Regions from separate parts of the Pseudomonas sp. DR48 genome, predicted to be linked through region 1. Evidence: riboswitches for the same ligand, from Rfam matches in the RefSeq annotation. Region 1 holds a riboswitch; the other holds the start of a gene.
The links. Region 1 has a riboswitch for cobalamin ahead of cobO (cob(I)yrinic acid a,c-diamide adenosyltransferase). Riboswitches for the same ligand answer to the same signal wherever they lie in the genome.

Region 1 (14,727 bases):
AATTATCTCGAGCATGCATTGCGTCTGTTGCGCGTCGGAGGTCTGGCGGTGTTCGACAACACGCTGTGGAGCGGGCGAGTGCTGGAGAACAATCCCGAGAGTGCGGACACGCGAGCCATCCAGGCGCTCAATCGTGCCTTGAAGGATGACTTGCGTGTGGATCTGTCGTTGTTGCCATTGGGTGATGGACTGACGCTCTGCCGCAAACGCTGATCCCTGTGGGAGCGGGCTTGCCCGCGATTGCGGTGGGTCAGGTAGCATGAATGTTGAATGTGCCGACCTCATCGCGGGCAAGCCCGCTCCCACAGGTATGCGTACATTGCAGTTACTTCGCGATCGAAACGCGCCACACCTTGTTCCCGACATCATCGGCCACCAGCAAATCCCCTTGCTGATCGATCACCACGCCCACTGGCCGGCCCATGGCTTTCTCGTCCTTGTTAAGGAACCCGGTCAGCACATCCACCGGCTTCCCGTTTGGTTTGCCTCCTGCGAACGGCACAAAAATCACTTTATAACCACTGTGCGGCTCGCGGTTCCATGAGCCGTGCTGGCCGATGAAGGCGCCTTCCTTGAATTGCGCCGGCAGTGTGTTGCCCTCGGCGAACGACAATCCCAGCGACGCGGTGTGCGGGCCAACCGCGTAATCCGGTGCGATCGCCTTGGCCACCAGGTCCGGGTTTTGCGGTTCGACGCGCACATCGACGTGCTGGCCGTAATAGCTGAAAGGCCAGCCGTAAAACGCGCCATCCTTCACTGAGGTGATGTAGTCCGGCACCAGATCGCTGCCGATTTCGTCGCGCTCGTTGACTGCCGTCCACAGGGCGCCGGTGTGCGGCTCCCAGGCCAGGCCGTTGGGATTGCGAATCCCCGAGGCGAAAATTCGGTGATTGCCGGTGGCCCGATCGACTTCCCAGATCGCCGCGCGACCTTCTTCCTTGTCCAGGCCATTTTCACCGACGTTGCTGTTGGAACCCACGGTGACATACAGCTTGCTGCCATCCTTGCTGGCGATGACGTTTTTGGTCCAGTGGTGATTCAGCGTGCCACCCGGCAGATCGACCACTTTGATGGGCGGCGACTTGATTGCCGTGTCGCCATTTTCATAGTGAAAGCGCAGCAAGCGGTCGGTGTCGGCGACGTACAGGTCATTGCCGACCAAGGTCATGCCGAAGGGCGAGTTGAGGTTCTCCAGGAACACCGTGCGGGTTTCGGCGATGCCGTCATGGTCCTTGTCTCGCAGCAAGGTGATGCGATTGGCGCTGGGGACGCCAGCGCCGGCACGGCTCATGACTTTTTTCATGACCCAGCCTTTAACGCCTTTGCTGTCATCGGGTTTGGGTGGCGCGTTGGTTTCAGCCACCAGCACGTCGCCGTTGGGCAGCACATAAAGCCAGCGCGGGTGATCGAGTCCTTCGGCGAACGCGGCCACTTGAGTGCCTGCCGCGGCAGTGGGTTTTGCACCGGCTGGCCAGCCGATCGCCGGGGCGATGTTCACCGTCGGAATCAGGGTTTTGTTCGGTTCGGGCAGCTTGGGTGACGGGCCGGTGCCGTCGGTGACTTGCAGGCTGGAGGTATCACCACACGCGGCGAGCCCTCCTGCGAGCGCGATAACGAGAACGAGCTGGGGCTTGCGCATACTGATCTTCCCTATGAATGCAGTGACTTAATCATAGAGAAGATCAGTGGTGCGATGGTTCAACCCATCAGCCGCGGGCTTCCTTGAGCAGCACGGCGATGCCGGGATGATAATTGCCGGCTTCGCTGCGCAACTTGCGGTAGGCGTACGGGAAATACCAGGCCACGGCGCAGCAGTGTTCCTTTTGCAGGTCGTCGACCATGTCCTGAAGTTCCTCCGGTGTCGCGCTCTGCTGGGCCTTTTGCGGCGCCACGAACAGACAGCCGAGTTTCAGGTCGCTGGCGTAGCTGATCCGTTTGGCATCGCAGGTAATGTCCTGCAATGCCTGCGTCAGGTTCAGGTTGTTGACCCGTGGCCAACGTTGAGTGGCCTGGAGGTAGGCGCGCTCCTCGGGGGAGGCGATAAACAGATCGGCGCGACCATTGCGGTCGCCTTCTTCGGTTTGCTTGCGCGTCGGGGTCTGTTGCAGCGTGACCATTTCTGCCATCCACGCCGCGGCCGCGAGCAGGCCAAGGTTGGCTTTTTCGTCGTACCAATAAGGTGTGTCGTTATCACCGCGCACCGCGTTGTAGCGGTCGATACAGTCAAACCAGCGCTCCAGTACCGGGCGCAGGAATTCCAGCTTCGGATTGCTGATGATCATGCCTTGCATGTGGCTTACCCTTGTTATTGTGATGTGGGATTGTGGCTCTTTGATATCATTGCGGCGTGCATGGCACAAGATTGGCGTCATATTTTTGATCGGCGGCCGATATTCGCCGGGCGGCACCCCGGCTTTAATTGACGCTCCACCCCCAACCCTCTAACCTTCGCGGCTTGTTTCAGGTGCTCTGTGGCCTTGGTCGACAGAGTGAAACAGGGAAGCCGGTGAGTGCGTTGGTTCAACTCATGAACAGCACGATCCCGGCGCTGCCCCCGCAACGGTAAATGAGTGAAAAGCTGCGCTTTGAGCCACTGTGTCGACTGACATGGGAAGGCGCGCAGTCAGGCGAAAGCCGCTCATGAGCCCGGAGACCGGCCTGATTCATCCAGCGGCATCACGGTGGGCGATGCCAGGCTTCTTGCCGTCTATTCTTGTGCCTGCCCGCCGTTATCCAGCCTCAACGGAGAGCTCCCCCATGACTGATTCCCCCGATCGTGACGAACGCCATCTGGCGCGCATGCAGCGCAAAAAAGCCGTGATCGACGAACGCATCGCCAATTCCCCGAACGAGTGCGGCCTGTTGCTGGTGCTGACCGGCAACGGCAAAGGCAAAAGCAGCTCGGCCTTCGGCATGCTCGCCCGCTCCATGGGCCACGGCATGCAGTGCGGTGTGGTGCAGTTCATCAAGGGCCGCAACAGCACGGGCGAAGAGCTGTTCTTCCGCCGCTTTCCGGAGCAGGTGCGTTTTCATGTGATGGGCGAGGGCTTCACCTGGGAAACCCAGGACCGTCAGCGCGACATCGCCGCCGCTGAAGCGGCTTGGGCGGTGTCCCGTGAATTGTTGCGCGATCCGTCCATCGGCCTGGTAGTGCTGGATGAGCTGAACATCGCCCTCAAGCACGGTTACCTCGACCTTGATCAGGTGCTCACTGACTTGCAGGCACGTCCGCCGATGCAGCACGTGGTCGTCACCGGTCGCGGCGCCAAGCCGGAAATGATTGAACTGGCCGACACCGTCACCGAAATGGGCGTGATCAAGCACGCGTTCCAGGCCGGGATCAAGGCGCAAAAAGGCGTCGAGCTGTGAATACTATTTTATGAAAAGCATACGTCATTGCCCGGCAGTACTGATCGCCGCGCCGGCTTCCGGTCAGGGCAAGACCACCGTCACCGCCGCGTTGGCCCGTTTGCATCGCAATCAGGGGCGCAAGGTTCGCGTGTTCAAATGCGGCCCGGATTTTCTCGACCCGATGATTCTTGAACGGGCCAGCGGTGCGCCGGTGTATCAGCTGGACATGTGGATGGTCGGCGAGCAGGAAAGTCGTCGGCTGTTGTGGGAAGCGGCCGGTGAAGCCGACCTGATCCTCATCGAAGGTGTCATGGGGTTGTTCGACGGCACGCCGTCGAGCGCCGACCTGGCACGGCACTTTGGTGTGCCGGTGCTTGGGGTGATTGATGGCACCGCCATGGCGCAGACCTTCGGTGCGCTGGCGTTGGGATTGGCCAAATATCAACCGGACTTGCCGTTTGCCGGGGTGCTGGCCAACCGCGTCGGCACATTGCGTCACGCGCAATTGCTCGAAGGTAGCCTGACCGAAGGCTTGCGTTGGTACGGCGCCTTGTCGCGGGAAACCGGGATCGAATTGCCGAGTCGCCATCTCGGTCTGGTTCAGGCCAGTGAGTTGAATGACCTCGATCTGCGCCTCGATGCGGCCGCCGAATCACTGGCCAGCAGTTGCGACGTGGCGCTGCCACCGCCCGTGGAGTTCGCGGCACCTGAAATAATCGTTGCCGAGCCTTTGCTGGCCGGCGTGCGCATCGCCGTGGCCCGTGACGAGGCGTTCGCGTTCACCTACGGCGCGAGCCTGGATTTGCTGCGGGCCATGGGCGCCGAATTGTCGTTCTTCTCGCCAATCCGCGACAGCCAATTGCCGGAGGCTGACAGCCTTTATCTGCCAGGCGGTTATCCGGAATTGCACCATGTGGCGCTGTCGCGGAACACATCGATGCTCGACGCGATCCGCGCGCATCATGCTGCCGGAAAACCGTTGCTGGCCGAGTGTGGCGGAATGCTGTATCTGCTGGACTCGCTGACCGACGTCGAAGGCACGCGTGCCGAACTGGTCGGCTTGCTCAAAGGCGATGCGGTGATGCAAAAGCGTCTGGCGGCATTGGCGTTGCAAGCGGTGGAACTGCCGGAAGGTTCGCTGCGTGGCCACACCTATCACCATTCGCTGACCAGCACCGAGCTTGAGCCGATTGCCCGGGGCCTGAGCCCGAATGGCGGGCGCGGGGCGGAGGCGGTTTATCGTGAGGGGCGGATGACGGCCTCTTATGTGCATTTTTATTTTCCGTCGAATCCTTCAGCGATAGCCGCATTGTTTGCGCCAAAACTTGAGGCCGCCATCGCGAGCAAACCCGCTCCCAAAGTTGACCAGGTTTCGTCAGGTTGTACTCCATCTAATGTGGGAGCGGGCTTGCTCGCGAAGAGGCCATGACTGACAACGCATTCAGCCAGTCAGAACGCGATGCAGTCTACCGAGCCATCGCCGAACGCCGCGACATGCGCCACTTCAGCGGCGGCACGGTAGAGCCCGAGCTGCTGCGGCGCCTGCTCGAAGCCGCGCATCAAGCGCCAAGCGTCGGCCTGATGCAGCCCTGGCGTTTCATTCGCATCAGCGACCGGGCCCTGCGCGGCAAAATCCAGTCGCTGGTTGAAGAGGAGCGCATCCGCACCGCCGAAGCCCTCGGTGAGCGCACCGACGAATTCATGAAGCTCAAAGTCGAAGGCATCAACGATTGCGCCGAGGTGCTGGTCGCTGCGCTCATGGATGATCGCGAACGGCATATCTTCGGGCGTCGCACCTTGCCGGAAATGGACATGGCCTCGTTGTCCTGCGCGATTCAGAACCTCTGGCTGGCCTCTCGCGCCGAAGGGCTGGGGATGGGCTGGGTGTCACTGTTCGAGCCGCAAGCGCTGGCGGATCTGCTGGGGTTGCCGGCCGGGGCCAAGCCGTTGGCGGTGCTTTGTCTTGGGCCGGTCAAGGAATTCTATCCAGCGCCGATGCTGGTGCTCGAAGGGTGGGCGCAGGCGCGTCCGCTCAGTGAGTTGCTGTATGAAAATTATTGGGGAGTGAGTCAATGAGTGTGGCGTTATTGAGTGTCGCCGCAGTGGCGCTGGACGCGCTGCTGGGTGAGCCCAAACGCTGGCATCCGCTGGTGGCTTTCGGCCGTTTTGCCGATCGCATCGAACAACGTTTCAACAATGAAGGGCGCGGCTGGCGCAGCCACGGCGTCACTGCCTGGGTGATCGCTGTCGTGCCGCTGACCTTGCTGGCCACGGCATTGTCCTGGGCGCCTTACGTCGGCTGGATCGTCGAGATCCTCGCGCTTTATTGCGCGCTCGGCATGCGCAGCCTCGGTGAACACGTCGAGCCGGTGGCCAAGGCCCTGCGCAGTGATGATCTGGTTGAAGCGCGCACACGGGTCGGCTATCTGGTCAGCCGTCAAACCAGCGAACTGGATAAAACCGAAGTCGCCCGCGCCGCCACTGAATCCGTCCTGGAGAACGGCAGCGATGCGGTGTTCGCCGCGTTGTTCTGGTTTGCCGTGGCCGGTGCGCCCGGTGTGGTGCTCTACCGTTTGAGCAACACCCTGGACGCGATGTGGGGTTATCGCAACGAACGCTTCGAACGCTTTGGCTGGGCGGCGGCGAAGATCGACGACGTGCTCAACTACATTCCTGCACGGCTGGTGGCGTTGACCTACGCGCTGCTGGGCAAAACCCGACTGGCGTTGAAATGCTGGCGCAGCCAGGGCCCGACCTGGGACAGCCCGAACGCTGGCCCCGTGATGGCGGCCGGTGCCGGCGCGCTCGGCGTCGAACTTGGCGGGGCGGCTATCTATCACGGTGAACTGCATCAACGACCGCAACTGGGCGAGGGCGTGCCGGCGGATGCCGACTCCATCGACCGTGGCTGGCAATTGGTCCAGCGCGGGGTATGGTTATGGTTGCTGATCCTCTGCGTGGGGGCTGAATTCTATGCTTGAGCACGGTGGTCGCTTGCGCAAGGCAGCGCTCGAATACGCTATTGCAGAAGCCGACTGGCTGGACCTGTCCAGTGGCCTCGCGCCCTGGCCGTTCCCGATCCCTGAGATCCCGTTGCGGGCCTGGGCGCGATTGCCCGAAACCGATGACGGTCTGGAGCAGGCCGCTTGCGACTATTACGGCACAACCCAGGTGCTGCCGGTCGCCGGTTCGCAGATGGCCATCCAGTTGTTGCCGCGTTTGCGCCGCGCCGGCAAGGTCGGCGTGCTGTCGCCCAGTTACGCCGAACATGCCGAAGCGTGGCGGCGCAACGGCTATATCGTGCGTGAAGTGCTGGAGCAGGAGGTCGATTTCTATCTCGACAGCCTGGACGTGCTGGTGGTGGTCAATCCCAACAACCCGACGGGCCTGAGCCTGACCCCGAGTCGTCTGCTCGACTGGCATGCCCGACTGGCGTCACGCGGTGGCTGGCTGGTGGTGGACGAGGCGTTCATGGACAACACACCGATGTTGAGTCTGGCGCCTTTTACTCACCTTGTCGGCCTGATCGTGCTGCGCTCTTTTGGCAAGTTTTTTGGTCTGGCCGGTGTGCGGCTGGGCTTTGTACTGGCGGAGCGCAAATTACTCAAATTGCTCGCCGAGCAGGTCGGGCCCTGGGCAGTCAGCGGGCCGACCCGCGTGGTGGGCCAAGCGTGTCTGCTGGACACCGAAGGCCACGTCCGGCAGCGCCTGCGCAGCGAAGCGGCGAGCGAGCGCCTGGCGCGGTTGCTCGAACAGCATGGCCTTCAACCTCAGGGCGGCTGCGCCTTGTTTCAATGGCTGATCACCGAGCGCGCCGAAGTCCTTCACGACTTCATGGCGCGGCGCGGCATCTTGCTGCGCTTGTTCGCCCACAACAGCAGCCTGCGTTTCGGCTTGCCTGGCGATGAAGCGGATTGGCAGCGTCTCGAGCAAGCATTTGTGGCCTACGACAAGGAAACCCAATGACGACGTTGATGGTGCAGGGCACCACGTCCGACGCCGGCAAAAGCACGCTGGTGACGGCGCTGTGTCGATGGGTCACGCGTCAGGGCGTGCGTGTGGTGCCGTTCAAACCGCAGAACATGGCGCTCAACAGTGCCGTGACCGCCGACGGCGGCGAGATCGGTCGCGCCCAGGCAGTGCAGGCTCAGGCGGCTAATCTGGAGCCGCACACCGACATGAACCCGGTGCTGCTCAAACCCAACAGCGACACGGGTGCGCAGGTGATCATCCATGGCCGCGCGGTCACGACGATGAACGCCGTCGCCTATCACGACTACAAAGCCATCGCCATGCAAGCGGTGCTGGCCTCCCATCAACGATTGAGCGCTGCCTATCCGGTGGTGATGGTCGAGGGCGCGGGTTCGCCCGCCGAGATCAATCTACGTGCCGGCGATATTGCCAACATGGGCTTTGCCGAAGCGGTGGATTGCCCGGTGGTGTTGATCGCCGACATCAATCGTGGCGGGGTTTTCGCCCATCTGGTGGGCACGCTGGAACTGCTGTCGCCGACCGAGCAGGCGCGAGTCAAAGGCTTCATCATCAACCGTTTTCGCGGCGACCTCGCGTTGCTGCAACCGGGTCTCGACTGGCTGGAAGCGCGCACCGGCAAACCAGTGATCGGCGTGCTGCCGTATGTGATGGATTTGCACCTGGAAGCCGAGGACGGCATCGATCAGCGCCAGACCGACAAGGCAGACCAGGTGTTGAACGTGGTGGTGCCGGTGCTGCCGCGCATCAGCAACCACACTGATTTCGATCCGCTGCGCCTGCACCCGCAAGTGAACCTGCAATTTATCGGCCCCGGCCAGGCGATTCCTTCGGCTGACCTGATCATCCTCCCCGGTTCAAAAAGCGTGCGCAGCGACCTCGCGTACCTGCGGGCCAATGGCTGGGATACAGCGATCAGTCGTCATTTGCGGTACGGCGGGAAAGTGCTGGGGATTTGCGGCGGCCTGCAAATGCTTGGCGAGCACGTACATGATCCGCTGGGCCTCGAAGGCGCGCCGGGTTCCAGTGCTGGCCTGGGGTTGCTGGCGTTCGAAACGCAGCTCGAAGAAGAGAAGCAATTGCGCAATGTGCGCGGTCGTCTGGTGCTGGAAGATGCCGAGGTCAGCGGCTATGAAATTCATGCCGGCGTGACCACCGGACTGGCGCTGGAAAACGCCGTCGTGCAGCTGGACGACGGTCGCTGCGACGGTGCGCAAAGTGCTGACGGGCAGATTATGGGCACGTACCTGCATGGTCTATTTGAATCCCCGGCGGCGTGTAGCGCTTTGCTGCGCTGGGCGGGTTTGCAGGAAGTGCAGGACGTGGATTATCACGGGTTGCGTGAGCGCGATATCGAACGGTTGGCGGATTTGGTGGAGAAGCATCTGGATACCGCGCTGCTGCGGAAACTCTGCGGGATTTGAGGTGAGTTTGAATGCCTCATCGCGAGCAGGGACGACATAGATCAAATGTGGGAGCGAGCCTGCTCGCGATGACTGAAGTTGCCACACCGCCAATTGAAAGGATGAAACCATGCTGCAACTGATCCTCGGCGGCGCCCGCTCCGGCAAAAGTCGTCTGGCCGAACAACTCGCCGGCGACAGCGCGCTGGCCGTCACCTACATCGCCACCAGCCAGCCATTGGACGGTGAAATGAACGAACGGGTCGCTCATCACCGCGCCCGTCGCCCGGCCGAATGGGCATTGATCGAAGAACCGATCGAACTCGCCCGCGTGTTGCGCGACAGCGCCCGGGCCGACCGTTGCCTGTTGGTCGATTGCCTGACCCTGTGGATGACCAATCTGCTGATGCTCGAAGACAATCAGCGTCTGATTGCCGAACGTGATGCTTTGCTGGACTGCCTGGCGTCATTGCCGGGTGAAATCATTTTTGTCAGCAACGAGACCGGAATGGGTGTCGTGCCGCTGGGCGAATTGACTCGCCGCTACGTCGATGAAGCCGGTTGGCTGCATCAAGCCCTGGCCGAGCGCTGCCAACGTGTCGTCCTGACCGTCGCCGGCCTGCCCCTGACTTTGAAAGGAACTGCGTTATGACTCAATCCTGGTGGCTGAACCCGTGCAAGCCGATCGATGCGCAAGCAGTTGAACAGGCGCAGGCGCGCCAACAGCAACTGACCAAGCCCGCCGGTTCTCTCGGCCGGCTCGAATCGGTGGCGGTGCAATTGGCCGGGCTGCAAGGTCAGGTCAAGCCGAGCCTCGATCACCTGTGGATTGCTATTTTTGCCGGCGATCATGGCGTGGTCGCAGAAGGCGTGTCGGCGTTTCCCCAGGAAGTCACCGGGCAGATGCTGCACAACTTCGTCAGTGGCGGCGCCGCCATCAGCGTGCTGGCGCGCCAGCTCGGGGCTTCCCTTGAAGTGGTCGACCTTGGCACGGTCACGCCGTCGTTGAATTTGCCGGGCGTGCGTCACCTCAACATTGGTCCGGGCACTGCCAATTTCGTCGCGGGCGCGGCCATGACGCCGGCCCAGGGCGAGCTCGCCTTGCAGGCTGGCCGCGACAGCGTGCAGCGTGCGCTCGCGGCGGGTGCGCAGTTGTTTATCGGCGGCGAAATGGGCATCGGCAACACCACGGCGGCCAGCGCGCTGGCGTGTGCCTTGCTCGATTGCCCAGTGGTGCATCTGGCCGGTCCTGGCACTGGCTTGGACGCAGCGGGCGTCAGCCATAAAGCTCAGGTCATCGAGCGCGCCTTGGCCTTGCACGGCGCTCAGCGCGGTGATGCCTTGCAGACGCTGTTCAACCTCGGTGGTTTTGAAATTGCGGCGCTGGTTGGCGCGTACCTGGCGTGTGCCCAGGAAGGCATCGCAGTATTGGTGGACGGCTTTATCTGCAGCGTCGCGGCGTTGGTGGCGGTGCGCTTGAATCCCGCCTGCCGTGAATGGCTGTTGTTCGGTCATCGTGGTGCCGAACCGGGCCACCGTCATGTGCTGGAAACCCTGAAGGCCGAACCGCTGCTGGACCTTGGCCTGCGCCTGGGCGAGGGCAGTGGTGCAGCGTTGGCCGTGCCGCTGTTGCGCCTGGCCTGCGATCTTCACGGACAGATGGCAACGTTTGCCGAAGCGGCCGTGGCGGATCGTCCGGCATGACGCTGCGCCTGGACTTGCTGCGCCACGGTGAAACCGAACTGGGCGGTGGTTTGCGCGGCAGTCTCGATGATGCGCTGACCAGCAAGGGCTGGGAGCAGATGCGCGCGGCAGTGGTCGGGCAGGGGCCGTGGGATCGACTGATCAGTTCGCCGTTGCAGCGCTGCGCGCGCTTCGCCGAAGAGCTGGGGGCGAAATCGGGTTTGCCGGTGGTGCTCGATAAGGATCTGCAAGAACTGCACTTCGGCGCCTGGGAAGGGCAAAGCGCAGCGGCATTGATGGACACCGATGCCGAAGCGTTGGGCCTGTTCTGGGCTGATCCTTATGGGTTCACGCCGCCTGAGGGTGAGCCGGTAACGGATTTTTCCGAGCGCGTATTGGCCGCTGTCGAGCGGTTGCACGCTGCTTATGCGGGCGAGCGGATCTTGCTGATCAGCCATGGTGGTGTCATGCGCTTGCTGCTGGCTCAAGCGCGGGGTTTGCCGCGTGAGCAATTGCTCAACGTTGAAGTCGGCCACGGTGCGCTGTTCTCTCTGAGCGTCGAGGCGGGCGTGACACTCAAGGAAACCCTCTGACCATGTTGCCGTTCTGGATCGCCCTGCAATTTCTCAGCAGTTTGCCGATTCGTCTTCCGGGCATGCCTGCGCCTCAGGAACTCGGGCGTTCGTTGCTGTTTTATCCGCTGGTCGGGCTGCTGTTCGGCGTCATTTTATGGGCGTTGAACGGGCTGTTGCTGGGCGCGCCGTTGATGCTTCACGCGGCGTTGCTGCTGACGGTTTGGGTCTTGCTCAGCGGCGCGTTGCACCTGGACGGCCTGGCCGACAGCGCCGATGCGTGGCTCGGTGGTTTCGGCGACCGTGAACGCACCCTGACGATCATGAAAGACCCACGCAGCGGACCGATCGCGGTGGTGACGCTGGCACTGGTGTTGCTGCTCAAGTTCACGGCGTTGTTGGCGTTGATCGAGCAGCAGCACAGCGTTTGGCTGATCATCATTCCATTGATCGGCCGCAGCGCGATGCTGGGCTTGTTCCTGACCACGCCGTACGTGCGTGCCGGCGGGTTGGGCCAGGCGCTGGCCGATCATCTGCCGCGCTCGGCGGGTAAACGGGTGTTGGCGGTCAGTGCGCTGGCGTGTGTGCTGATCGCCGGTTTCAGTGGCGTCTGGGCGCTTGTGCTGGCGGGCGGGATGTTCGTCTGGTTGCGGCAGGTGATGCTGCGGCGCTTGGGTGGGACAACCGGGGACACCGCAGGCGCATTGCTGGAATTGCTGGAGATGGCGGTTCTGGTGGGGCTGGTGTTGGTCTGATGTTTCTGTGCTGGAGGTGCTGGCCACTTCGCGAGCAGGCTCGTTCCCACAGGGGAATGCGGTCATTTGTGGGAGCGAGCTTGCTCGCGAAGGCGGTCTGCCTGACACTCCCATTCTGCTGGGTAAACCCATCTGTAACTTGATTTAACACACTCGCGGGTATATACACGCACCATGCTCGACTCTCAATGTTTATGCATCAACCTGCGTCGCGCCGCCCGTGGCGTCAGCAGGCATTACGACGGCGCTCTCGACGGCTTCGGGATCAACGTCGCCCAGTATTCTTTGCTGTGCAATTTGCAGCGACTGAATGAACCGAGTATTTCCACCCTGGCCGAAGCCATGGGGCTGGACCGCAGCACCCTGGGGCGCAATCTTCGGGTGCTGGAAGGTGAAGGCCTGGTGGCATTGGTCGAAGGCGAGGACATGCGTAATCGCATCGTCCGGCTGACCGAGACAGGCGCACAACGCCTGGCTGCAGCCTTGCCGGCCTGGGAGGCGGCGCAACAACGGTTGATCGACCGTTTGGGCGCCGAGAAACGCGAAACCTTGCTGCGATTGCTGGACGAACTGGCCTGATGCCGGTTTTTCCGATCTTAAGCGGGTATATACCCGCGACCGGAGAATAAGAAATGACATCGATGTGGCGTACGTGTGGTTGGGTGTTGGTGGGGAGTGCGCTGATTCTGGCATTGTCTTTGGGCGTCCGGCACGGCTTCGGGTTGTTTCTGGCGCCAATGAGTGCCGAATTCGGCTGGGGGCGTGAGACGTTTGCGTTTGCCATCGCCTTGCAGAACCTGATCTGGGGGCTGGCGCAGCCCTTCACGGGGGCATTGGCCGACCGCTTTGGCGCGGCGAAAGTGGTGTTGATCGGCGGCGTGCTGTACGCCATGGGCCTGGCGTTCATGGGCCTGTCCGATTCGGCGGTGACCTTGTCCCTGAGCGCCGGCCTGTTGATCGGCATCGGTCTGTCGGGCACTTCGTTCTCGGTGATCCTCGGCGTGGTCGGTCGTGCAGTGCCACCGGAGAAACGCAGCATGGGCATGGGCATTGCCAGCGCCGCCGGTTCTTTCGGCCAGTTCGCCATGTTGCCCGGTACTCTGGGTCTGATTGGCTGGCTCGGCTGGTCCGCGGCCTTGCTGGTGCTGGGCCTGCTCGTGGCGTTGATCATTCCGCTGGTGAGCATGCTCAAGGACAAACCGTTGCCGGTGCTTGGCCATGATCAAACCCTGTCCGAAGCATTGCGCGAAGCCTGTTCGCATTCGGGTTTCTGGTTGTTGGCGTTCGGCTTTTTTGTCTGCGGCTTCCAGGTGGTGTTCATCGGCGTGCATTTGCCGGCCTATCTGGTGGATCAGCACCTTCCGGCCACGGTGGGCACAACGGTGCTGGCGCTGATCGGCTTGTTCAATATCTTTGGCACGTACACCGCGGGCTGGCTCGGCGGGCGCATGTCCAAGCCGCGCTTGCTGACCGGACTGTACCTGCTGCGAGCGGTGGTGATTGCGCTGTTTCTGTGGGCGCCGGTCACCACGACCACCGCGTACCTGTTCGGCATGGCGATGGGCTTCCTGTGGCTGTCGACGGTGCCGTTGACCAATGGCACCGTGGCCACCTTGTTCGGCGTGCGAAACCTGTCCATGCTCGGCGGGATCGTTTTCCTGTTCCACCAGCTCGGCTCGTTCCTCGGCGGCTGGTTGGGCGGGGTGGTGTATGACCGAACCGGGAGCTATGACTTGATCTGGCAAGTGGCGATTCTCTTGAGTCTGATGGCGGCCGCCCTGAACTGGCCGGTGCGTGAGCGACCGGTCGCGCGTCTGCAGACCCAGCTGAGCGCGATATGAACAGTTTCTGGCCGCGGATTGCTATTGCCGCTGGCGGCGCCTTGCTGCTGGCGCTCGCGTGGTGGGGCTGGCATCAGGGCGGGCTGGCGCTGATGCAGTTGGGCATGGGTGCTTGCTAGGAGCGGGCGAGGGCGAGTAACTTCGTTTTGGACAACTGAACAAGGATGCACTGACATGCTGATGCGCTGGATTGCAGTCCCCGCGTTGCTGATGGCGTTTACCGGATTGGCCCAAGCGGCAGAGTGCCCTGAGCTGTTGCAGGGCTCGTTACCCAAGCTGCGCGCCAAGGAATCCATCGACTTGTGCCAGCGGTATGAGGGTAAGCCGCTGGTGGTGGTCAACACGGCGAGTTTCTGCGGCTTTGCCCCGCAATTCAAAAGCCTTGAGGCGCTGAATCAGCGTTACAAGGATCAAGGGCTGGAGGTGATTGGTGTGCCGTCCAATGACTTCAAGCAGGAGTCCAAGGATGGCGCTGAGACGGCCAAGGTCTGTTACGTGAACTATGGCGTGACGTTCACCATGACCGAGCCGCAGAAAGTACGCGGCGACGAGGCCACTCATCTGTTCAAGGTACTCGCCAAACAGTCCAGCGCACCGAAGTGGAATTTCTACAAATACGTGGTTGATCGCAAGGGCAAGGTCATTGCCAATTTCTCCAGCCTGACCACGCCTGATGATCCTGAATTCATCGCCGCCGTGGAAAAGGCCTTGGCTTCGCAACCCTGATCCACACCCATTAAAAAGCCCCGCCTCTGTACAAGAGAGCGGGGCTTTTTTGATTCAGGTGGCGAGCGTTTCAGGCTCGCCGTGAATCATCAGAAGCGGTAGGTCGCGCCAACACCAAAACCGTTCGCCCAGTTTTGATACTTGGCGTTGTAAGTCTGGCCACGGTCGTTGCTGTTGTTGATCGTGACCGACTCTTCGCGCAGGTACGAGTACGCCACGTCGATGGTCAGGTCGTCGGTTGGGCTCCAGCCGGCGCCCAGGCTGAAGATCTTGCGATCGCCAGTCGGGATGCGGGGGGAACGGTCGACGTTGTTGGTCGGCGCCTGGTCAAAGGACAGACCGGTGCGCAGTACCCATTCCTTGTTCAGCTGGTAGGACGCGCCGATGGCGTGAGCCCAGGTATCGT
Region 2 (14,727 bases), 1.5 Mb from region 1:
ACCTGATGCACGTGTTGGTGCTGTCTGCCGGTGGATTTGTCGCACAGCGTTATGGGGTAAATCCCTACGTGATGTTCGTCGTTTGCGTGGCGACTATCGGTCTGGCATCTTGGGCAAGTTTCGAATGGGTGGAAAAACGCAGCTATCGGTGGCTTAAAGAGTGGATTGACGGCGAACCGGCGGTTGAAGCGGTGCCGGCTCTTTCCCGACAAAAATACTAGGACTTTGTACGGCGCGATGATTGGCGTAAACTGCGCCCAAGCCTGCGAGGAGTTTCCATGACCGCTATTACCATTACCGACGCCGCCCACGATTATCTGGCTGATCTGCTCTCCAAGCAGAACACCCCGGGCATCGGCATCCGCGTCTTTATCACCCAGCCTGGCACCCAGTACGCCGAAACCTGCATTGCCTACTGCAAGCCGGGCGAAGAAAAACCTGAAGACACGGCGCTGGGGCTGAAAAGCTTCACTGCCTACATCGATTCGTTCAGCGAAGCCTTCCTGGACGACGCGGTAGTCGACTACGCCACCGACCGCATGGGCGGCCAGCTGACCATCAAGGCGCCAAACGCCAAAGTCCCGATGGTCAACGCTGACAGCCCGGTCAACGAGCGCATCAACTACTACCTGCAAACCGAGATCAACCCGGGGCTCGCGAGCCACGGCGGTCAGGTCAGCCTGATCGATGTGGTCGAAGACGGCATCGCCGTTCTGAAGTTCGGCGGCGGTTGCCAAGGCTGTGGCCAGGCCGACGTCACCCTTCGTGAAGGCATCGAGCGCACCTTGCTCGAGCGCATTCCCGAGCTCAAGGGTGTGCGCGACGTGACCGACCACACGCAGAAAGAAAACGCCTACTACTGAGTAAGGTGTTCGCTGCAGACAAAAAAACGGCGCCCCGTGAGCGCCGTTTTTTTATGGGTGATCGATGTGTTCATGATCGTTCCCACGCTCTGCGTGGGGATGCCTCAATGGACGCTCTGCGTCCGCTGTTGGGACGCGGAGCGTCCCGGGCTGCATTCCCACGCAGAGCGTGGGAACGATCACTTCAGGGCCGATACAAATGCGCATGCCCGGCGCGGTACAGCGATGACTCACTGAAGTGATCACTGCCCAACACCCGACCCACCAGAATCAACGCCGTGCGGCGAAATCCCTTGGCGTGGACTTTCTCTGCAATGTCCGCCAGCGTCCCCACCACCCAATCCTGATCCGGCCAGGTCGCCCGGTGAATCACCGCGATCGGGCAGTCTGCGCCGTAATGCGGCAGCAATTCGACGAGGATTTTCTCCAGGTGATTGACCCCCAGATGAATCGCCATCGTGGCCCCGTGCTGCGCCAGACTGCCCAGCTCCTCACCCGCCGGCATCGCCGTCTTGTCGGCGTAGCGGGTCAGGATCACGCTTTGCGAGATATCCGGTAACGTCAGCTCCGCCCCCAGCAGCGCCGCGCAGGCAGCGGTCGCCGTGACACCAGGAATGATTTCAAATGCAATGTCGAGCTCGCGCAGGTAACGGATCTGCTCGCCAATCGCGCCATACAGGCTCGGATCACCCGAATGCACCCGCGCCACGTCCTGGCCGTTGGCATGGGCGGTCTTGATCAGTTCGATGATCTGTTCCAGGTGCAGTTCGGCGCTGTTGACCACTTGTTCGGCGCAATGGCCTTCGAGGACGGCGGCGGGCACCAGAGAGCCGGCGTAGATGATCACCGGGCAACTGCGAATCAGTCGTTGGCCTTTGACGGTGATCAGTTCCGGGTCGCCGGGACCTGCGCCAATGAAATAGACGGTCATCGTCGGTTCCTGTCAAAAAAGGGGCTGGGCAAGGCTTCAGATGAAGATTGCTCATGATCGAGGGCAGGGATTATCGGGGATTTTACGCAGCGCAGGCTAATGCCAGGGTTGCCTGGGCGTATTTTTGTCGCGAAATGAGCAACTTTGCCGGGGCCTGGGCCAGTTGTTCGGCCAGGGCCAGTGCGGCACTTTCCGCTACGCCATAACAGCCGGTGCGTTCGAAGGCGATGTCCGAATGATGGCTGAGTTGCGCTTTATAAACGTCCAGTTCTTCACTGCTGAAATACATCAGCGGTAACGCGAGTTGTTCGGCGAGTTCGAGCAGGCCAGGTTCTTCGCGCTTCAGGTCAATGCTGGCCAGGGCCTTGATCTGGTGAAGTGCGATGTTATGCGCCTGTAATGCCTGATCGAGCAACGCCCGCAGCGTGCTGACGGGGCAGCCGCGCTGGCAGCCCAGGCCGACCACTAAAGTCGGCGCTGTGCTGGTATCCGTCATGCGTGGTATTGGCCATCGCTTTTGCGACGGAACAACCAGGCGCTGATCAGGCCCAAGGCCAGCCAGAATCCCAGGTTGGTCAGCTGCGAAGCGATTTTGAACTGGGTTTCCAGGGCTTGCGGAGCGAGCATCGAATGCACCTCCGGTTGTGGCGCGCCGATGACATGCGGAACCACCAGAATGGCCACGCCGAGGATCTTCATCAGCCAGTGGCGGCTGAACACGATCAGCGCGATGCCAACAGCGGTAGAGGCGGCCGTGCCGATCCACCAGATTTGCCGTTGCGCCAGATCGGCCGCGGCGGTGCCTGGCAGTTCAGGCGGCAGGCCGAGGGCCGGCGCCAGCACGAACGTCGCGTAACCTGCCAGGCCCCAGAGCAGGCCTTGAGCGGTTTTGGTCGGTGCACGCAAGGTGTAGAGACCGGCCAGCATCAGGGCGAAACCGACGGCCACCACCAGATTGCCGCCGGTGGTCGACAGCACGCGCTGCCAGCCGTCTTTTGGTTCCCAGGCTTCGGCATCGTGGGTGTGAGCAGCGGTGCCGGCGGCATGTTCGTGGACTTCAACCGCAGCCGGTTCGGATTTTTCGTATGTCTCGGCCTGCAAAATCAGCGGTGCCACCCAGAAGCTTTGCAGCAGGGTCAGCAGCAACGCGGCCAGCAACCCGGTGAAACCCGCGGTTTGCGCAATACGCTTGATCATCTCGGCTGGCCTCAATGGCACGGGAACGCGGAGCTGTGTCGGGTATCGTGCGCGGCGTTGTGCACCGCTTCAATGTGCGAAAAGCCGGCGAAATAGACCAGGCTCGCACCCAGGATCGACGCAAACACGGCGGCGGTCAGGCGTTGAGACAGGGTCGTGGTGGTGCTGGCGGTGCTCTTGTCGGCGTGGCTGCCGGTGCTGCTGATGATCGACATGGCGCATCCCTCTGGTCTGTCAGTGGGTGAATAGAGCGCATGGAAGACCCCTGCGAACGGGCACGCAGAGGTTCAAACAGCGCCCGCCCACCGCGGGTTTGTTATTCAGTGATCGTAATGGTCACTTTGTGTTGCGGGCCGGTCTCCGGGCTCACGAGGGGTCAAGGCTTGCGCCTGAACCTGCAAGCGTCACCTTCCCATGCCGAACTGCTGGCACAGTGGATCTGACGCTCCGCTCGCTTACCGTTGCGGGGGCAGCACCGGACTGACATGGCTTTGAGTAAAGCACATGATTTACCGGTTTCCCGTTTCACCCTGTGAAGGGCACCCGTAACAAGGCGTGTAGGAGAGCATGGGCGGGGCGGGGTAGTCAATTGGCATGGTTTCTCGTTTGGTTGATCGTTCCCACGCTCTGCGTGGGAATGCCTCAACGGACGCTCCGCGTTCGGCTGCGAAGGGACGCAGAGCGTCCCGGGCTGCATTCCCACGCAGAGCGTGGGAACGATCATTGGGCAGGTCAACGATTGACCCGCCCCCACACGATGCGTAGCCTTGCGCTTTCGAGGTTCTTCGGCGTTTGCCGAAGCTAAGAAGGGAACGCGGTCGATGCCGCGGCTGCCCCCGCAACTGTGAACGGTGATGTTCGCTGCCACGCCACTGCAAACCCTGCACAACGGGTTCGCGGGAAGGCGCAGCGAATGCCAGTCTGCCATTGGCACACCGTCAGCCAGGAGACCTGCCTCGACACAGATTCTCACTACAACCGGGCGGGGTGATCCGGTGGCGAACTCTTCCGCGCGCGCATCCGTCGCAGCGATTGTCGTCCCGTATGCCCGCCACCTTGCCAAAGGGCATCCGATGAAAACACTGGCCAAACTTCCCGTCACCATCGTTACCGGCTTCCTCGGCTCGGGCAAAACCACCTTGCTGCGGCACATGCTCGACAACGCTCAGGGTCGCCGCATCGCGGTGATCGTCAACGAGTTCGGCGAACTGGGCATCGACGGCGAAATCCTCAAGCAGTGTTCCATTGGCTGCACTGAAGAAGAAGCCAACGGCCGCGTCTACGAACTGGCCAACGGCTGCCTGTGCTGCACCGTCCAGGAAGAGTTCTTCCCGGTGATGCGCGAATTGGTGGCGCGTCGCGGCGACCTCGACCACATCCTCATCGAAACCTCTGGCCTGGCGCTGCCAAAGCCTCTGGTTCAAGCCTTCCAGTGGCCGGAAATTCGCAGCGCCTGCACCGTTGACGCGGTGATCACCGTGGTCGACAGCCCGGCCGTCGCTGCCGGCACCTTTGCTGCCTTCCCGGACCAGGTCGATGCCCAACGCAAACTCGACCCGAACCTGGATCACGAATCGCCATTGCACGAGCTGTTCGCCGACCAACTGGCCAGCGCCGACCTGGTGATCCTCAACAAGGCCGACCTGATCAGCCCTGAAGACCTGGCCCGGGTGCGCCTGGAAGTCGCCGAAGAATTGCCGCCAGCCGTCAAAGTCATCGAAGCCAGCAGCGGCCGCGTGCCACTGGACGTGCTGATCGGCCTTGGCGCCGGCTCCGAAGAACACATCGACAGCCGTCACAGCCATCACGACCACCACCATGAAGGCGAAGACGATCACGACCACGATGCGTTCGATTCGATCTCCATCGAACTGCCGCAAGCCGACGAAAGCCTGCTGCTGGACGCGCTGACTCAACTGGTGGTCCAGCACGGCATCCTGCGGGTCAAAGGTTTCGCTGCCATCCCGAACAAACCGATGCGCCTGCTGATCCAGGGCGTGGGGACGCGTTTCGACAAGCATTTCGACCGTCAGTGGGGCGCCGCCGAAGCGCGCACCACGCGTCTGGTGCTGATCGGCCAGGAACTGGACGCTGTCCTGCTTGAAGCGCAATTGCGCGCCGCGCTCAGCGTGTAAGCCATGCACCTGCTCAGGACCCAGCCCGGCGGTTTCGTGTCGGATGACAATATTGCCGACCTTGGACAAACCCCCGCCGAGCTGGTGATCCTGTGCAGCGGCGATTCCAGCCTCGCGCTGCTCGCCGAAGCGGCGCAGCAGCTGCCGGACGATTACCCCAGCGTGCGCCTGGCCAACCCGATGCAGGTGCAGAACCATGCCTCGGTCGATCTGTACGTCGACGAAGTGCTGCGCCACGCCAAGGTGATTCTGATTTCGCTGCACGGTGGCATCGCCTATTGGCGCTACGGCGTCGAACGGCTGGTGCAACTTGCGGAGCAGGGTGTGCAGCTGATTCTGGTGCCGGGCGATGATCGCCCGGACCCGGAACTCAGCGACCTGAGCACCGTCCCCGCGGAAGACCGCGATCGTCTCTGGCAGTTTTTGCGTCAGGGCGGCATGAACAATGCCCTGGATTTTTTCCGCTGCCTGGCCAATCGCTGGCTGGCCCGCGATTATGTTTGGGCCGAGCCGCAAACCCTGCCGCGCACGGCGATTTACCACCCGCAAAAAAGCCCCGCCGACCTTGAAGACTGGCAAGCCGACTGGCGAGCCGATCAGCCGGTGACGGCGGTGCTGTTTTACCGCTCGCATTTACAGGCAGCGAACACTGCGTTTATCGATGTGTTCTGCCAGCGTTTGCAGGCAGCGGGGTTGAACCCGTTGCCCATTGCCGTGGCCAGTTTGAAAGAGCCCGGCTGCCTGACAGTGGTCGAGGACCTGCTGGACCACGTCTCGGCTTCGGTGATTCTCAACACCACCGGTTTCGCCCAGTCCAGCCCCGAAGCCCCGCACCTGCGACCGTTTCGTCGCAACATCCCGGTGATTCAGGCGATCTGCGCTCAGGACAACGAGCCGGGTTGGCGTGCCAGTGAACAAGGCCTCGGCCCGCGTGACTTGGCCATGCACATCGCGCTGCCGGAGCTGGATGGCCGGATCATCAGCCGGCCGATCAGCTTCAAGGACCTCGCATGGCGCAGTGAGCGCAGTCAGTCGGACGTGGTCTGCTATCGCGCGCAGCCTGAACGCATGGATTTTGTCGCTGAACTGGCGCGGCGCTGGATCGATCTGGCACGCCTGCCAAACAGCGAAAAACGCATTGCGCTGATCCTCGCCAACTACCCGACTCGCGATGGGCGCATTGGCAATGGCGTCGGTCTCGACACCCCGGCCGCCGCGCTGAACATCCTTCGCGCGCTGCATCAAGAAGGTTATCCGCTGCCGGCCGACTTGCCCGAAAGCGGCACCGCGCTGATCCAGCTATTACTCGGCGGCGTCAGCAACGACCTCGATACCCTCGACCAGCGTCCGTGTCATCAGAGCCTGGCGCTGGACGATTACAACCGGATGTTCAACGCCTTGCCCGAGACCAATCGGCAAGCGGTGCTGGAACGCTGGGGTTCGCCCGACAATGACCCGATGTTCCGTGGCGGGCGGATGATGATCGCCGGACTGCGTTTCGGCCTGACCTTCGTCGGCATCCAGCCGGCGCGCGGTTATCAGGTTGATCCGAGCGCGGTGTACCACGACCCGGACCTGGCGCCGCCCCACGGCTACCTGGCGTTCTATTTCTGGCTGCGCAATACCTACGGCGCGCACGGCGTCATTCACGTCGGCAAGCACGGCAACCTCGAATGGCTGCCGGGCAAAGGCGTCGGTCTGTCGGAAAACTGCTGGCCTGATGCATTGCTCGGGCCACTGCCGAATATCTATCCGTTTATCGTCAACGACCCGGGCGAGGGCGCCCAGGCCAAGCGCCGAACACAAGCGGTGATCATCGATCACTTGATGCCGCCGCTGACCCGCGCCGAAACCTACGGTCCGCTGCGCAACCTCGAACTGCTGGCCGACGAGTATTACGAAGCGCAAATGCTCGATCCGCGCCGTGCCCGTGAATTGCAGCGCGACATCCTGCAACTGGTGCGCGACACCCACATCGATCGCGAGCTGCAGCTGGACGAGAAGCTCGACAGCGATGCCGATGCGGCGATCTGGCTGCCGCGACTGGATACGTACTTGTGTGACTTGAAAGAGTCGCAGATCCGCGATGGCCTGCACATCTTTGGCGAATCGCCGACCGGACGCTTGCGCATCGATACGTTGCTGGCGTTGCTGCGTATTCCCCGTGGCGATGGCCGTGGCGCGCAATCAAGTTTGTTGCGGGCGTTGGCCAAGGACTTCGCGCTGGGCTTCGATCCGCTGGACTGTACGCTGGCCGAACCCTGGACCGGACCGCGTCCCGTTGAACTGCAATCACTTAACGATGAAGCCTGGCGTACGGCGGGTGACACCCGCGAACGCCTCGAACTGTTCGCCGCCCAACTGATCTCGCAGACATTAAACCAGCCTCAAGCCACCCCGATACCCTGTGGGAGCGGGCTTGCTCGCGAAAGCGGAGTGTCAGTCGATATTGATTTACCTGACTCACCGCTTTCGCGAGCAAGCCCGCTCCCACAAAAGGCCGGTTTGTCGGACGTCAGCGCCATCATCGACAGCCTGCGAGACGTCGTCGCCCCGCGCCTGGACGCTTGCGGCCCGGCGGAAATGCGCGGCTTGCTCGATGCCCTGAGCGGTCGTTTCGTCCCGGCCGGCCCCAGTGGCGCACCCAGTCGCGGTCGCCTGGACGTGCTGCCGACCGGGCGCAATTTCTATTCGGTGGACGTGCGCAACCTGCCGACCACCACCGCGTGGCGCATCGGTTTCCAGTCTGCCAACCTGATTCTCGAGCGGCATTTGCAAGACCACGGCGATCACTTGCGCCAGCTCGGCCTGTCGGTCTGGGGCACCGCGACCATGCGCACCGGCGGTGACGACATTGCCCAGGCGATGGCGCTGATGGGTGTGCGCCCGGTCTGGGCCACGGGCAGCCAGCGGGTCGATGATTTCGAAATCCTGCCATTGAGCCTGCTCGATCGCCCGCGCGTGGACGTGACCTTGCGCGTCTCGGGATTTTTTCGCGATGCCTTTGCCAACCTGATTCGTCTGTTTGACGCGGCGGTGCAAGCGGTCGCCGCCCTTGATGAGCCGGACGACCTCAACCCGCTGGCCGCCAAAGTGCGTGCCGAGCGTGAAGCGTTGATGCACTCGGGGCTGGATGAAGAGGCGGCCAAACGGCAGGCCGGTTGGCGCATCTTCGGCGCCAAACCCGGTGCTTATGGCGCCGGCGTGCAGGGTGCCATCGACGGTCGGTTGTGGCAAAGCCGCGAGGACCTGGCCGAGGTTTACCTCAATTGGGGTGGCTACGCTTATGGTGGCTCCGATGAAGGCACCGCCGCCCGGACACAATTCGCCCAGCGCCTGAGTCAGGTTCAGGCCGTGCTGCAGAACCAGGACAATCGTGAGCACGACTTGCTCGACTCCAACGACTATTACCAGTTCCAGGGCGGCATGCTCGCCGCCGTGGAAAGCCTTAGCGGCGAAGCGGCCGCCAGTTATCACGGCGATCACAGCCAGCCGGACTTGCCGAAGATTCGCACGCTCAAAGAAGAGCTGAACCGGGTGATCCGCTCCCGTGCGGCCAACCCCAAGTGGATCGACGGCGTGAAGCGTCACGGCTACAAAGGGGCCTTTGAACTGGCGGCGACGGTCGATAACCTGTTCGCCTTCGATGCGACGACGCAACTGATCGACGATCATCAATATGCGTTGCTGGCGGACGCCTATTTGCTCGATCCGGCGACTCGGGACTTTGTGCGTGAGCATAATCCGGCTGCATTGCGCGACATGACCGAGCGCATGCTCGAGGCGCAGCAGCGGGGGATGTGGAAGGCGCCGGGCGAGTACCGCGAGGCGCTGGAGAATTTATTGCTGGATATAGAAGAAGACAGCTGACGCGCTTGAACTGTGGGAGCGGGCTTGCCCGCGAAGAGGCCGTGTCAGTCGCCATCCATGTGAATGAAATATCGCTATCGCGGGCAAGCCCGCTCCCACAGGGGTACAAGTGCCTCTGACATTTTGATGATGGATCAGCGACCATGACCGAGATTTAATGATGACCGACACCCCGCATTTCCCGCTCTGTGCCGTGGTCGGCGCCGATGACTTGAAGCTCGCCTTGTGCCTGACCGCCATCGACCCGAAAATCGGCGGCGTGCTGATCGAGGGCCCGCGTGGCATGGCCAAGTCGACCTTGGCTCGCGGCCTCGCGGACCTGCTCGCCAGCGGTCAATTTGTCACCTTGCCCTTGGGCGCCACCGAAGAACGGCTGGTCGGCACCCTCGACCTCGACGCCGCGTTGAGCGAAGGACGGGCGCAATTTTCCCCCGGCGTATTGGCCAAGGCCGATGGCGGCGTGCTGTACGTCGATGAAGTCAACTTGCTGCCCGATCACCTCGTGGACCTATTGCTCGACGTGGCTGCCAGCGGCACCAACCTGATCGAGCGCGATGGCATTTCCCATCGGCATTCGGCGAAGTTCGTCCTGATCGGCACCATGAACCCGGAAGAGGGTGAACTGCGTCCACAATTGCTCGACCGTTTCGGCTTGAACGTCGCCCTAAGCGGCCACACCGCACCGGCAGAACGTGGCCAGATCATCCGTCGACGGCTGGATTTCGACAGCGATCCGCAAGCGTTCTGCGCGCAGTGGGAAAGCCAGCAGCAATCGCTGCGCGAACGTTGCCAGACGGCGCGTGACACGCTGATGAGCATCCCACTGGATGACGAAGCGCTGGCGCAGATTACCGAGCGCTGCTTTGCCGCTGGCGTCGATGGTTTGCGCGCCGATCTGGTCTGGTTGCGCGCCGCCCGGGCCCATGCCGCATGGCGCGGGGCAAACTCCATCGCCGAGGAAGACATCGACGCCGTCGCCGAGTTTGCCTTGCGCCATCGCCGTCGCGAGCATTCAGCTCCGGCACCGCAAAACAATCAGCCTCCCTTCGCACAAGCGTCCAACCCCAGCCCCAGCGAAGGCCAGGGCCAATGGGGCGAAATGCCCGCCCAGGCGCTGCCGGTCGGCGCACGACGTGAAGTGCCGAGCTGGCCAAAAAAGCCCTAGGCATTCGCCCTCGATCTGACGCGGGGGCGAATGCCAGACCCCGCGCAGGACGCCTCGCCAACGGTAAACAGGGCAGGCGTCACGCCGCGCGCAGCGGCACGATCGATTGGCCTGGCACCTTGCTCAAGGGGCGTCCGCGTCAGCATGAAGATCTGCTGTTCCACCAGCGCACCCGGTTCCCCCATGAACTGTGGCTGGTGATTGTCGATGCCTCGGCCTCGACCCGACGCCATCAAGCGTTGAGCGATGCCAAGGGCTTGCTCGCGCAACTGTTCGACGACGCTTACCGACAACGCGCACGTCTGGCGTTGCTCACCGCCAGTGGCAACGTACCGACATGGCAGGTGCAAGGTTTGAAAGCCTCGATGAGCCTGCGCGCCTGGCTGGATGGCTTGGGCGCGGGCGGCGGTACGCCGTTGCTGGCGGCGCTGGGGGAGGCGGGCCGTTGGTTGGCGACACGGCAGAAGCGCTTCCCGGCGGAGCAGCAAAGGCTGGTGCTGGTGACCGATGGACGGGTCAAAGAATGGCCCGTGCTGTCGGTGCTGGAGTGTCCGGGGCTGCTGATTGATATTGAGCGAGGTCCGATTCGGCTCGGTCGGGCAAAACAGCTGGCCGCGGCGCTGGCAGCGGATTATCGGCACATTGATGAGCTGATTTCGGTCTGACTGTTATGCCGCTTAAGGTCCCATCGCGGGCAACTCGAAGCGCCGCTCCCACAGGATTTTGTGACCGCCAGAGATCCAGTGTGGGAGCGAGCCTGCTCGCGATGGGGTCGACGCATTATTCAGCGAAACCAATTAGTCCGCGCCAGCTCTATCACCTCATCCCCACGCCCGCTCATGACCGCTTTGAGCATGTACAAACTGAAGCCCTTGGCCTGTTCCAGCTTGATGGTCGGGGGCATCGCCAGTTCCTGAGTCGCCGTCACCACATCGACCAACACCGGGCCGTCATGGGCCAGCGCACGGCGCAACGCCGGTTCCAGCGCCTCGGAATCTTCGACACGAATCCCGAGAATGCCCATGGCGTTGGCCATCGCGGCGAAGTCTGGATTGTGCAGGTCCGTGCCGGTATCGAGCAGCCCGCTGGATTTCATTTCCATGGCGACGAAGCCCAGTGAGGCATTGTCGTAGACGATGATTTTCACCGGCAGCTTCAACTGCGCCAACGAGATGAAGTCACCCATCAGCATACTGAAACCGCCATCGCCGGACAGTGAAATGACCTGCCGGTCCGGGAACGCCGCTTGTGCACCGATCGCCTGGGGCATGGCGTTGGCCATCGAGCCGTGATTGAACGAGCCCAGCAGTCGGCGCTTGCCATTCATTTTCAGATAGCGCGCGGCCCAGACAGTCGGCGTGCCGACGTCGGCGGTGAAGATCGCATCGTCATCAGCCAGTTCGCTGAGCAAACGCGTGAGGTATTGCGGATGAATCGGCCGACCCGGCGATGAGGGTTGAGCCAGGTCATCAAGACCCTGGCGGGCCTTTTCATAGTGCTTGAGCGAGGACTCGAGAAAGCTCCGGTCACCCTGATAAGGCAAGCGAGGCAGAAGCGCCGCAAGGGTTTCGCTGACATCCGCGACGATGCCCAAATCCAGTGCCGTGCGGCGCCCCAGGGCCTGCGGGGCGTGATCGATCTGAATGATGGTCGCGTCTGTCGGGTAGAACTGGCGATAGGGAAAGTCAGTGCCGAGCATCACCAACGTGTCGCAGTTGAGCATCGCGTGATAGCCGGAGCTGAAACCGATCAATCCGGTCATGCCGACGTCGAACGGATTGTCCCACTCCACGTGCTCCTTGCCGCGCAATGCGTGCACCACAGGCGCACCCAGCGCATCGGCCAACGCCACCACTTGATCGTGAGCGCCCGCGCAACCTGCGCCGCACATCAGCGTCACGGCTTTGCTCTGGCTCAACAATTCGACCAGCCGATCGAGGTCCTGAGGCGCAGGCAAGGTGCGCGGTTTGGAAAGCGCTGGCCAGGGCTTGAGATTGTCTTCGACTTCTTGCAGGGCGACGTCACCGGGAATCACCACCACCGCGACGCCGCGATTGAGAATCGCGCTGCGCATCGCACGGTGCAGCACCTGGGGCATCTGCGCCGGGTTGCTCACCAGTTCAACGAAGTGGCTGCACTCCTTGAACAGTTCCTGCGGATGAGTTTCCTGAAAGTAATTCAGGCCGACTTCTGATGAAGGAATCTGCGCTGCGATGGCCAACACCGGCACATGGTTCTTGTGGCAATCGAACAGCCCATTGATCAAATGCAAATTGCCCGGCCCGCAACTGCCGGCGCACACCGCCAGTTGCCCGGTGACTGCCGCGTCGGCACCGGCGGCGAACGCCGCGACTTCTTCGTGACGCACGTGCATCCACTCGATGCTGTCCATGGTGCGCAGGGCTTCAGTCAGGCCATTGAGGCTGTCGCCTGTCAGGCCCCAGATGCGTTTGACGCCGGCCTGTTCAAGGGTGGTTGCCAGTTGCTGGGCAATGGTGATTTTCGCCATGGGGTGCTCCAGTGATCAGATGAATTGTCCTCGGAATAAGAAGAGGACAACCCAACGGCAACCATGACTCACCCTGATTTGCTTTTACTTGGCCATCGCCTGCCGGTACTGGCGCGTGCGCCGGGCGATGTACACGCGATCGAGGATCAGTGCCCAGACTGCCGAAACGTCAGGTCGAGGCTTGCGTCCACGGCTCAGGCGTTGCAGCTGGAACTTCACCACGGCCATGCTCGCCAGTGCGGCCAACGGTTTGCGTTTCCAGCGGATTGGCGGCAATTGCGGATGGCTGTTTTGACCTGTGCGCCAGTGTTTGACCAACTGCGGTTCGAGGGCCAGCGCGGTGCCGATCCCGGCCATGGCGATGCCGCTGTCGAGCACCTGTTCGACGATGGCCAGGCGCCGGATGCCGCCGGTGACCATGACCGGCATCCGCGCCACGCTGGCCAGTTCACCGGCCATCTCCAGAAAGTAAGCTTCTCGCGCCAACGTCCTGCCGTCACGGGCTTCGCCCTGCATGGCCGGGGCTTCGTAGCTGCCGCCTGAAAGCTCCAGCAAATCGATGGGTTGATCGTTGAGCCACTGGATCACTTGGCGGGCATCGTCGGCATCGAAACCGCCACGCTGGAAGTCCGCGGAATTGAGTTTGACCGCCACGCAAAACTGCGGCGACACGGTTTGGCGCACGGCGCTGACCACCGCCAGCAACAGGCGCGCACGATTTTCCAGGGTGCCACCCCAGCGGTCAGTGCGGCGGTTGGTCAAGGGGGAGAGGAACTGGCTGATCAGGTAACCGTGCGCCGCATGGATCTGCACCCCGGTGAACCCGGCCTTTTCTGCCAGGGCAGCGCTGGTGGCAAAGCGTTGGATGACCTCGGCAATGTCACTTTCAGACATCGGTCTGGGCTCGGCGAACATCTTGGAAAACGAACCCAGGTCGAGCGCCACCGCCGATGGCGCCAACGCTTGTTGTCCCAGGTTGGCCATGGTCTGGCGCCCGGGGTGATTGAGCTGCATCCAGAACTGCGCGCCACCGGAGCGGCCGATGGATGCCCACTCACGGAACCGCCCCAAATCGCGTTCGTCCTCCAGCACCACACCACCGGGGCCGGTCATGGCGCGGCGGTCGATCATCACGTTGCCTGTCAGCAACAGACCCGCTTCGCCCTCTGCCCAGGCCTGATACAGCTGAAACAGCGCCTTGGACGGCGCTTGACGGGCATCGGCGAGGTTCTCTTCCATCGCGGCTTTGGCGATGCGATTAACGAGGGTCTGGCCGTTGGGCAGATTCAACGCTTGGAAGGGCGACATGCTTGACTCCTCATCAGTAAAGCGAAGAGGCTAAGCTTAAAGTTAACTTTAATGTCAAGCAGTCAAATGAGGCCGTGATGAAGATTGGTGAATTGGCGCGGTTGAGTGGCTTGAACGCATCGCGCATTCGGTTCTACGAGGTTCAGGGCTTGATTCCCCAAGTGGAGCGCCTGCCCAACGGATATCGGCGTTACCCACCGCAAGTGTTGCAAACCCTGAAGATCATTCAGTGCGCGCAGCAGGCCGGGTTCAGCCTCGATGAGCTGAAGCTGCTGTTGCCGGACAGGGTGACGGGCGCGTTTGATCACGATGAACTGGTGGCGAGCCTGGGACGCAAAGTCGAACAGATTGAAGCGATGCAACTGCACCTGGCCCAAAGCAAGGCGCAGTTGCTGGGGTTGATCGAAAACATCCAGGCGAAACCTGAAGGGATGGCCTGCGATGCGAATGCCAAGCGAGTGTTGGCGTCGCTCAAGCATTAGTTCTGGTCGATGCAGCTGTCGCCATAGGCTTGGTAACGCAAGGTGTGGGTGACGTTACTGGTGTCGATGTAGGTCATCTCCCGGGTGCCGATGCCGCAATAATCGCCATTGGTCATGTTGAGGACTTTGGCGATCTTCAGGGGCGTCGAATACGTGTAGTCCTCGACGTTCGACGTGCTGGCGTTGTCGACGGAAGCAGCGGCCGCAACGCCACTCAGGGTCATCAGGAACAGGGCGGGCAGAAGGCTTTTCATGATGGGGCTCTCG

Region 2: linked by a shared signal. The riboswitch ahead of K5K95_RS24015 (CbtB-domain containing protein) and the one ahead of cobO (cob(I)yrinic acid a,c-diamide adenosyltransferase) in region 1 are both predicted to bind cobalamin.

Annotation. Positions count from the first base shown of each region.
Region 1 is NZ_CP081946.1:3,815,910-3,830,636, forward strand. It holds gene K5K95_RS17245 (class I SAM-dependent methyltransferase) at 1-213, shown strand, start outside; gene K5K95_RS17250 (PQQ-dependent sugar dehydrogenase) at 326-1,639, opposite strand; gene K5K95_RS17255 (hypothetical protein) at 1,707-2,291, opposite strand; cobalamin riboswitch at 2,446-2,677, shown strand; gene cobO (cob(I)yrinic acid a,c-diamide adenosyltransferase) at 2,758-3,369, shown strand; gene K5K95_RS17265 (cobyrinate a,c-diamide synthase) at 3,380-4,780, shown strand; gene bluB (5,6-dimethylbenzimidazole synthase) at 4,777-5,427, shown strand; gene cbiB (adenosylcobinamide-phosphate synthase CbiB) at 5,424-6,332, shown strand; gene cobD (threonine-phosphate decarboxylase CobD) at 6,325-7,317, shown strand; gene K5K95_RS17285 (cobyric acid synthase) at 7,314-8,765, shown strand; gene cobU (bifunctional adenosylcobinamide kinase/adenosylcobinamide-phosphate guanylyltransferase) at 8,875-9,396, shown strand; gene cobT (nicotinate-nucleotide--dimethylbenzimidazole phosphoribosyltransferase) at 9,393-10,448, shown strand; gene cobC (alpha-ribazole phosphatase family protein) at 10,445-11,020, shown strand; gene K5K95_RS17305 (adenosylcobinamide-GDP ribazoletransferase) at 11,023-11,754, shown strand; gene K5K95_RS17310 (MarR family winged helix-turn-helix transcriptional regulator) at 11,929-12,333, shown strand; gene K5K95_RS17315 (MFS transporter) at 12,387-13,595, shown strand; gene K5K95_RS33090 (hypothetical protein) at 13,592-13,714, shown strand; gene K5K95_RS17320 (glutathione peroxidase) at 13,770-14,321, shown strand; gene K5K95_RS17325 (OmpP1/FadL family transporter) at 14,411-14,727, opposite strand, start outside.
Region 2 is NZ_CP081946.1:5,296,292-5,311,018, forward strand. It holds gene K5K95_RS23990 (acyltransferase family protein) at 1-221, shown strand, start outside; gene nfuA (Fe-S biogenesis protein NfuA) at 279-863, shown strand; gene cobM (precorrin-4 C(11)-methyltransferase) at 1,048-1,794, opposite strand; gene K5K95_RS24005 (cobalamin biosynthesis protein) at 1,877-2,290, opposite strand; gene K5K95_RS24010 (CbtA family protein) at 2,287-2,991, opposite strand; gene K5K95_RS24015 (CbtB-domain containing protein) at 3,003-3,206, opposite strand; cobalamin riboswitch at 3,325-3,553, opposite strand; cobalamin riboswitch at 3,753-3,965, shown strand; gene cobW (cobalamin biosynthesis protein CobW) at 4,065-5,126, shown strand; gene cobN (cobaltochelatase subunit CobN) at 5,130-8,996, shown strand; gene K5K95_RS24030 (ATP-binding protein) at 9,157-10,161, shown strand; gene K5K95_RS24035 (vWA domain-containing protein) at 10,281-10,826, shown strand; gene poxB (ubiquinone-dependent pyruvate dehydrogenase) at 10,946-12,670, opposite strand; gene K5K95_RS24045 (NADH:flavin oxidoreductase/NADH oxidase family protein) at 12,755-13,978, opposite strand; gene K5K95_RS24050 (MerR family transcriptional regulator) at 14,056-14,460, shown strand; gene K5K95_RS24055 (DUF2790 domain-containing protein) at 14,457-14,714, opposite strand.